Regions from separate parts of the Vibrio kyushuensis genome, predicted to be linked through region 1. Evidence: predicted binding sites of a transcription regulator. Region 1 holds the regulator's gene; each other region holds the start of a gene.
The links. The regulator PurR, encoded in region 1, represses purine synthesis genes. The targets are predictions, from matches to a motif close to TNANGNAAACGTTTNCNTNA.

Region 1 (3,239 bases):
TCGTGCTGGCGAAAGATACAAGCAAAAGACTGGTCCAAAAACCAAATAACGCAGCGCCTAGTAGTGTCACAACAGCTGCGCCAGGTATAGATAATGCGGTAACAACAATATAAATCCCAAAGTAACTTAATGCAGCAACTAAGAAATTAGACTCAATGAATTGTGCTAGAGACTCTTGTTGTGCTTTTGCATTATCTAACGTTAGTAGCTGCCCATAATTAAGAGTAAGGAAGATAATGACGCCGATGAGTAAGAGGCCGAGGAAAAGTTTTTTGTTCATAAATATAGAGCCGATGAGTTTTGGGTGTGCCTATTAAGAACAGCATTAAGACGTAAAAATTTCAATAACAACGAACAATTATCGGATTTAGAAACAGAAGGCAATAAAAAAGCCAACGTATTGACGTTGGCTTTAGCTGAGTAATCCGATTTAAAAGTGGGATTACCTTAATCGACCTGAAAGTTCATCTCTTCGGTTTTGAGGTACGACAGACCAGTGAGTGCCTTTAATCGCTCCCTCTAGTGCCCACAACAGCTCTAATCCCACATCTGAAGCATGTGATTGCTGAATGGCTTTATAAGCCTCTACAGCGCCTCTCTGTTCTAAAGTTGTAACCGAATCAATGCCCGCTTTCTTGAGCATTCTTTCGGTTGCAAGCCTCAGGTTTGGCAGATCCTTAAGACGGTCTGGCTTTGCTGCTGCTTGGCTCTCTTTCTCTTTCTTAGCAATATCGAGTGAATTTTTTGCTTCTGATAGAGTGGATGTCGGATTCGCTAACCAGTCATTAGGCAAAGCATAATACTTTGTAACGACGGGGTGACCGCGTTTTTTATAGACGTACGGTTCATAGCCTTGTTGTTTGAATTTTTTGACTGTATTGCTATCGGCTCTTATATGAAGCTTATCGTTTACAACAAGTGCAAACATTGTCTCTTCGATAAAAATGCCGAAGCCGCCAAACATTGAACGAGACTTTACTCGTCCAAGCTGTTCAAACAGCCTCATTGAGTCTTTTAGTACTGGTTTATCCATGCTGTATGTTCTCGGTGTATGTAAAATACGCCACCAAATCAGGTCCGAGAGATTAGCAAAACATGCAGAAACTGTGTCATTCGTAAGTAAACTTGTGTTTGCATTGTTTGCCATCGGCAACCCCGCTACCTATCAAAAACTCTGTTAAGACAGAAGATCTGGTTTAGGCCGGAGGCTTTGCGTCCCACTTTTTCAAATGGTTTGCCCTGTGCGTGACTTCTATTAAAGACGACCAATTAGGAATGAACTTCACATTTGGATTCTATTACTGTGATGTTTATTCAATAAATTTGTCTCAATAATGAGTCTAAACTATATCACAAAATACGCAAGTTTCGATAAATGACATAACTATTATTTAGTTAGATCGCGAACTGTATTACGTTCTACGATCTCTGGATGCATTTCGAACACACGTTTTTCATGATCTTTGTCTTTAATTCGCTCAAGTAAGATCTCAAAAGCATTTTTACCCACACGTCGTTTAGGTTGGTGAACAGTTGTGAGAGGAGGAGAGAAATACTCAGCCAATTCAATATTGTCGTAACCGATCACTGAAATGTCATTTGGTACATTGACGCCTTTTTGCCCTAGACGACTAATAAGGCCTAAAGCCATCGTATCGTTGAAACAAAAAACGGCAGTAGGCTTGTTATCCATAGCGACAATTTTGTCAGCGGCTAATACGGCTGTATCGCACTCAAAGTTACCTTCTAGAATCCAATCTTCATCGATTTTAAGGTTGGCTTCGGTTAAAGCGCGTTTAAATCCTGCGATACGTTCTTGGCAAGCTGCTTTTTCAAAATGGCCACTTAGGCATGCAATATCGGTATGACCTTTATCAATGAGGTATTTCGTCGCTAAATAACCGCCTTCTTCTGAATTATCGATGATCTTATCGGCTTGAGACGTTTCAGGGCCCCAATCCATAACAACCTTAGGGATGTCAGCATGACGATCAAGCATCTCTCGAAGTTCTTCAGTTAAATCTGAACACATCACTAAAATACCATCGACACGTTTTTCAGCTAGCATGCGAATATAGTCGCGTTGTTTCTCGTATATTCCACCAGTGTTACACAAGATAAGCGTATAGCCTTGACGGTAACAGTAGCTCTCAACACCATCGATCACTTCAGAAAAGAACAAATTGGTTGATTGCGTGACGAGCATACCGATGGTGCGTGTGGTATTGCACTTTAAACTACGAGCAACGGCACTTGGTGCGTAGTTTAATTCGTCTACTGCTTTATTTACTTTTTCTTGGGTGGTTTCAGCCACAAATCGAGTCTTATTTATAACGTGAGATACGGTGGTTGTTGATACGCCGGCTAAGCGAGCAACATCTTTAATTGTGGCCATAATTCCTGTCCTATTAAGTGGCGAAGTAAATAATTTGCGCTTATAAACGGGTTACATCTACAAATCGCTTGTATCTACAAACAAATCAAGTGTCCAAGTGCCTAAAACACAAAAACCGCCTGTAATAGCGGTTTATTATTCAATATAATTGTCATTATCGGTGCTAATTTTAGACGTCATACGTAGTACAAGCAACGAAAACAGACTACTTTGACGTGATCTAAAACCACAATTAGACAATATCATGGCAATTTTTTGAAACTTTGTTACTTTCTGAAGCAGATTGTTTATTCGCCAACCAAATAACGACAATCAAGCTCTAAGAAAGCGCACAATAACTCAGAAACTGATGCGTAGAAGCCGAACTCATCGAGCTTCTGACACTTCTCATTGAACTGCGGTGTCCATGTAAGAATATGTGTGCTGATAAACTGTTCTTGCTCTGCAAGTGCTTCGTCTAAATGCTTTTCTTGTTCTAACTCGTTCGAACGAATAATAAGATTACCTAAGAAATCGAGTTCAACGGCCAGATGGTCAGCAGGTTCATTAAGAGTTTCGTCAACAGTTACACCATGCTGTGCCATTAGCTCTGCCACTTCTTTTGCAGGGACGTCATTGAGAAGGCCCGATTTACCAATGTACATCGACGCATAAGGCAGCGCAGAGTCTTTGTCTGACTTTAAAAAAAGGTCACAGAAGTCAGCAGACAATTCAAGTTGTGCGTCTTCACGGTCGAGCAATCGGTTGAGTGCGTCTACGAGTCTATCGATTGAAGGCTTTAATGTTTCATTTTCACCTAACCCAGTAAGAAACGAACGGATCTGAGGGGTTTGATATTGTGCTA
Region 2 (3,239 bases), on a different contig from region 1:
CCTGACCTTAACCAAGCTTTGTATTGGCTCACCAAACTTGCTGTTGAAGGCAATATCGACGCTCAAATAGCATTAGCCACAATCTATGAGAAACACCCAGAAAAACCAAAGAACCTCGACATGGCCGAACTTTGGTATCTTGTCGCGCAGCCCAATAGTGAAAAGGCAGAATCAGGTTATAGCCGAGTATTGGAAGCTAAATTCAATCAACGCAAGGCACAACAAGTCTCATCCCTGGATCAACTAGATGTTGCTTTTGAAATGAGTGATGTAACTGTTGAGTCAACTTCTACATCACCAAAGCCTAGCGATCAAACTTATTCCAACCCTCTTATTGTTATCGGCATCATTATTATTGCCGTTCTAATTTCAATCACGGTTAAACGACGTAAACGTAAAAAGCTGAGCACAGACCTTAACCAAAAACAGATCCTAAAGGAAACTACACAAAATCAAGCACTAATAATTAAACAGCAGAAGCGACAACTGGAAACTATGTTTCATCAGGTTAAAAAGTTACAGCAATCAAATCAAAGAGCACCAGATGCAGATAAACTGACCATCGCATGTGCCATTTTCGGTTTTAAAGCAACAAAACTTCCAGATCAAAAACAGATTAAAGTTCGCTATAAACAATTATCTAAGTTGTATCATCCCGACTTAAGTGGGAGTGATGAAGAGATGAAAAGACTTAACAGTGCGCTAAAGATAATCATTACTCACACTAAAAAACCAACCAACGTTAACTAATTGTTACATTTCGTCAATATTTGTAAAACCCCCGCACATCGCCATAAATAAGCTGCGCAAGCGATTCCCCTCTCACACAAGTAACAAAACTTTAACTTCAAAGGGGGAAATATGTCATAATGCTTTTGGAAAATAGATGGCGAACTCAAACAAGAGGGAGAAAATAATGTTCAGCTCAGAAGGTACTTGTGACTGGTGTAAAAAACCTAGCGTACTCACTCAACTTAACTACATTGACGGTAAGTCTAACAACTCATGCAAAGACTGCTACGATCTTGCAGCACTGGATGTCCGCCAATTTAATATTGCTGAACAACGGCAGCTAGAGCGACAAAGCGTTCACTGCTGACAGCTACCACCATTTTCTGACTAACAAAAGCCACTTAAAGTGGCTTTTTCGCTTTCTACTGTTACTAAACCCCATTCGTTGCATAAAAAACACACTCCCAATCTAATCGAAATCACACTTTGTTCATTAAAACGTCAGTTTTAGCTTGATCCTTGGATAAAATAAAACTACTGTATAGGCATACAGTATGTATAAAAGGACAGGATAATGTTGCAGCAACAGACTAATCAATACTCAAAATTCAATACCCTTGCCCAACCAACAAGAGCAATGATTATTGACGATTCAATCATGTATCGCCTATCTGGTTTATCCAATAGCCAACAATGGATTCTTTTTACCGCAGAATGTCCTCGTCCTAACCTTGAGCAGTTCTCTTCATCAAAAGTGAGCTGTAATAAAATTATTCATATGAAACCGTCGCAATCGATGACTGAGTTAGAAACCGTTACCAAGGCTATAAAATCAGGTAACGCGAGTGCAGTCGTCGCCTCTAATAGCATTGATCATATTAACCAAGCCCTATTACAATCTTTAGCATCACACCATGACTGTGAAGTATTTTTCGTTGAAGGCAGAGGCCAAAAGTACCATTAACAAGTTCGACGTCTTTTCACACTCTTTCGCCTCACACGTTGAGGCTTTTTTCTTTTTCCTCAAATATATTCAAGCCAGAACAAGCAATAGGCAAACGTTTGCTTTTTAAGTGATGAGCTTGAAAAGTTCTGGTATGATGCATTCCATATTCACTGTCTAGGTCGCGTCTTTTAACGTACTTAGGCACATTCTCAATGTGACGTTTAATAAAATAGGAATGTCTAATGAGCCTTGCTGATCAAGTCTTAGCCGTCAATGACGATTTACCAATTCGCACTAACAAACCTGTTCACAGCGGTAAAGTCCGCTCTGTTTACTGGTTAACTGAAGAAGACAGTCAACGTCTTATTCAAGAAAAAGGTTATGATGTCGCTCCCGACGCGCCTTTAGCGATTATGGTAATCAGTGACCGTATTTCTGCGTTTGATTGTATTTGGCATGCTGAAGGTGGCCTTAAAGGAGTACCTGGAAAAGGTGCTGCACTGAATGCGATATCTAACCATTGGTTCGATCTGTTTAAGAAAAATAACCTTGCTGACAGCCATATTCTTGATATTCCACATCCGTTTGTTTGGATTGTTCAAAAAGCAAAACCAGTCATGATAGAGGCTATATGCCGCAACTATATCACTGGCTCTATGTGGCGAGCGTATGAGAAAGGCGAACGTGAATTTTGTGGTATTGAGCTTCCAGAAGGGCTTGAGAAAGATAAGGTTCTTCCTGAGCTTCTAATTACTCCGTCAACCAAAGGGATTCTTAAAGGTATCCCTGGTGTTCCTGAAGCCGATGATGTCAATATCTCACGTAAGAATATCGAAGATAGCTATGCTGCTTTCAATTTCTCTGGCTCAGATGACATTACAAAATACGAGACTCTGCTAAAGGAAGGTTTTTCTGTAATTAGTAAAGCTTTGGCTGAAGTAGACCAAACTTTTGTCGATACTAAGTTTGAGTTTGGCTATGTGAATGACGCTGCGGGTAATGAAAAACTTATTTATATGGATGAAGTTGGCACGCCTGACTCTTCTCGCATTTGGGACACCAAAGAGTATCAAGCGGGTAATATTGTTGAGAATTCGAAAGAAGGCTTCCGCCAGTTTCTTTTAAACCATTTCCCAGATCCAGACATCCTTCTTAACAAAGAACGCATGCCAGAAAGAGAAGCCCTAGCGCGCAACAATGCCTTACCAAATGACGCATTGATGGATATTTCTAAAACATACATTAGCATTGCCGAAAAGATTACGGGTAAACCTTTACACCTAAGCGCTAACCCTAAGCAAGAGATCATCGACGTACTTCGTGAACAATATGGCTTGATTGACTAAGGTCTACTTAATTAGAAGTTATCTATTTATCTCAACATCGAGCTAAAATAGCAATTGATAAAAAAGCGCCCGTTATTGCAACGGGCGCTTTTATTTTTGGTGGACACCACTTCCTATAAGAAATGGGCTCCAACTAACTTATACTTTAAATCGACCAATTTCAGTTTGCAGCTCATCAGAAAGTTGTGACAGCTCTGAAGCTTGCACTGCTGCTT
Region 3 (3,239 bases), on a different contig from region 1:
ATTGAGAAGGTTTTACACTTCTTTACCCTAAAAGCTGTTTGCCCTAAATCACTTAGCTTAATAAACAACAAAGCCAGAGCATCATGCTCTGGCTTTTAAATTTCGAATGCTTACTAGATTAAAGCAGGACCAAGTAAGTCATAAACAGCACACACAGCGCATAAATCACTGGGTGTACTTGTTTGCCTTTACCTGCAACAACCATAGTAAATGCATAGCTAATGAAGCCCATCGCCATACCGTTAGCTGGAGAGAAGCTCAGTACTGTAAACATGATGGTGAAGAAAGCGGCAATACGTGACTCTTTCTTTTCCCAGTTTATTTGTCCAAGACGACCAATCATGTAGATACCAACAACAACCATCGCAGGTGCAACCATCGCTGCCGAGAAAATTGAGAACAGTGGGTATAGGAATAGCGAGATTAGGAATAACCCAGCCACCATTACAGCCGCCAAACCCGTCTTCGCACCTTGAGAAGAAGCAATGCCAGACTCAGAGAAGGCCGTAATAGATGTCGTACCTAATACAGAACCAATCACCGTGCCGCCAGCGTCAGCAACCAGTGCAGAGCGCGCATTTGGCACCTTACCGTCTTTATCAATAATACCTGCATCACGGCCAACACCAACAATGGTGCTTAAACCATCAAAGAAATCGACAATCAAGAAGATGATAACGATAAACAGTAGGTCGAACATCTTCTCTGCCGTGAAGCCTGAGAAGTTAAAGATCGCACCAAAGCTGCCTTCCATGCTTGGTGGCATAGTGACAAATTGCTCTGGAATCGGCGCATGGTTAGTACCAAGAAAGATATCCGCCAGAATCGTTAATACAATCGCGGAGATAAACGAGATGAACGTTGCCAGCTTGATATCACGAACCATACAACCCAAAGCGATAAAAATACTCACGAAAGCAATCAATACTTGCGGGTCAGTAATATCGCCCATTCCCACTAATACAAATGGGTTTGAAACAATGATGCCAGCGTTTTTTAGGCCCAAGAAAGCAATGAACAGACCGAGTGAAACGGTGATTGCTAGCTTCAAATCCTCAGGAATCGACTCAATCATCGCTTTACGCATGTTGGTCATCGACAGAATCAGATAAAGCACACCTGATAGGAAAATACCAAACAGTGCTTCATGCCATACTAAGGCAACAGAACCACTAAATAACAATCCCTTGAAGAAGCCGTTCATGCTCATGCCCGGAGCAAGCATCACTGGGTAATTACCAAATATTCCCATGATTAGCGTAGCAAGTGCCGCTGCTAATGCCGTTGCTGTAAAAATCGCACCGCGATCCATACCTGGAATATCGCCAAGAATGGCTGGGTTCACTGCCAATATGTAGCTCATTGCTAAAAAAGTAATGAAACCGGCGTACAGCTCAGTGCCAATAGTGGATTTTCTTTCGGTAATTTTGAAGGTAGATTCAAGAATAGAATCAGACGCTCTCTTCTTGATTGCAGTATCGACGCTCACGGTGAGACCTTATTCAGTTAATTTATAAATCGGTGGGATTATCACGCTGAATATGGTTAAACGCTCAATACAAGCAACCAACATAGGACTGTAGCAACCGAGTTAGGCTCAGTAGTAGAAACGTTTAGACCAAATCACTAAACATATACAGTGCGATAAAACTTTGGCGCGAATTCTAATTGCTCTCATGAATAATTCAATGATTTTCGACATTATTTTGCACAAAAATTACGCCATAAAATCAACTTGTTGATAAACAAGCAAACGTTTGCCAACAATTGAAAAACATACACTTTAATTTTGGCCCGTTTTATTTGAAAAATTAATGCTCTCTTGCCCTCAACAATTGCGGATTTCTCTCATGCACTCATCCGCTTGTCGAAATATGGCAAATCATGCTATTCTTCGCCTCCATTTTTCTGACCAAAAATCCATCGACTTAAACAGATAAATCAATGAATGATTTACCTCTCGATGACGATTATTTCGGTCAGTGCTATCTTTAATTGAAGACGAATCACTTTCGGCTTCCATCCAACCAAACGTGGAACAGTACAGATGGGCAAAGGTACTCTATATATCGTATCTGCACCTAGCGGCGCAGGAAAATCTAGCTTGATCTCAGCGATGCTAGAAACCAATCCAACATACGCGATGAAAGTATCGGTTTCTCATACCACTCGTGGTATGCGTCCGGGCGAGCAAGATGGCGTACACTACCACTTCGTACAAAAAGAGCACTTTGAAGAACTGATCAGTAAAAATGAGTTCCTCGAATACGCTGAAGTGTTTGGTAACTACTACGGTACGTCTCAGGTTTGGATTGAACAGAATCTAGAGAAAGGCATTGATGTCTTCCTTGATATTGACTGGCAAGGTGCTCGTCAAATTCGCCAGCAAATGCCACTAGCACGCAGTGTTTTCATTTTACCGCCATCGAACGGTGAGCTTGAGCGTCGTTTAAATGCTCGCGGCCAAGATAGCGATACAGTGATTGCAAAGCGTATGGCAGAAGCAAAAGCAGAAATTTCTCACTACAGCGAATACGACTACGTCATTATCAACGATGATTTTGATGCAGCATTAATGGACTTTAAAGCCATTATTCGTGCAGAAAGATTGAAGCAAGATAAGCAAGCTGCTAAATATAAAGGCATGCTTAACGCGCTTTTGGCGGAATAAGTCAGACAAACTGACTGAAACCGTTCAATTAACGTCATGACCCTAGCAATGAAATGATCATGCATAGCGTCATAACACCCCAAGATCCTTTAGGATCAAATCTATTTAATCGCTAGAAAGTGTCACATTAAACTTGTATACTTTCTCGTCATTAAAAATTTAAGTTAACTAATTGGAGTCCTCATGGCACGCGTAACTGTTCAAGATGCTGTTGAAAAAGTAGGCAATCGTTTCGACCTAGTTCTGATTTCGGCACGCCGCGCTCGTCAAATGCAGACTGGTGGTAAAGATTCACTAGTGCCAGAAGAGAATGATAAGCCAACGGTTATCGCTCTACGCGAAATCGAAGAAGGCCTTATTACTAAAGATGTTCTAGACGCACGTGAGCGCCAAGAACAGCAAGAGCAAGAAGCAGCAGAACTAGCAGCAGTAAGTAGCATCGCTCACACTCGCTAACCAGTTCTTTTTAAGGGATTAGTTCGCAAGGAATCTCTTTGCAAAGTAAGTTGCTTATACAATTAAACAACCTGCCGGGCCTATAATTTGTATCTATTTGATAGCCTCAAAG

Region 2: a site for PurR is predicted at 1,783-1,802, ahead of L4D20_RS19885 (phosphoribosylaminoimidazolesuccinocarboxamide synthase). Genes of this name have one in related genera too.
Region 3: a site for PurR is predicted at 1,746-1,765, ahead of L4D20_RS17170 (NCS2 family permease). Genes of this name have one in related genera too.

What each region holds. Positions count from the first base shown of each region.
Region 1 covers NZ_JAKJSV010000004.1:265,325-268,563, forward strand. The annotation lists gene L4D20_RS10355 (TVP38/TMEM64 family protein) at 1-280, opposite strand, end outside; gene L4D20_RS10360 (TfoX/Sxy family DNA transformation protein) at 443-1,033, opposite strand; cyclic di-GMP riboswitch class I at 1,146-1,249, opposite strand; gene purR (HTH-type transcriptional repressor PurR) at 1,388-2,395, opposite strand; gene torD (molecular chaperone TorD) at 2,683-3,239, opposite strand, start outside.
Region 2 covers NZ_JAKJSV010000010.1:27,061-30,299, reverse strand. The annotation lists gene L4D20_RS19900 (J domain-containing protein) at 1-750, shown strand, start outside; gene L4D20_RS19895 (hypothetical protein) at 917-1,099, shown strand; gene L4D20_RS19890 (hypothetical protein) at 1,307-1,696, shown strand; gene L4D20_RS19885 (phosphoribosylaminoimidazolesuccinocarboxamide synthase) at 1,921-3,024, shown strand; gene L4D20_RS19880 (methyl-accepting chemotaxis protein) at 3,163-3,239, opposite strand, start outside.
Region 3 covers NZ_JAKJSV010000007.1:305,035-308,273, forward strand. The annotation lists gene L4D20_RS17170 (NCS2 family permease) at 119-1,489, opposite strand; purine riboswitch at 1,561-1,660, opposite strand; gene gmk (guanylate kinase) at 2,048-2,671, shown strand; gene rpoZ (DNA-directed RNA polymerase subunit omega) at 2,855-3,127, shown strand; gene spoT (bifunctional GTP diphosphokinase/guanosine-3',5'-bis pyrophosphate 3'-pyrophosphohydrolase) at 3,215-3,239, shown strand, end outside.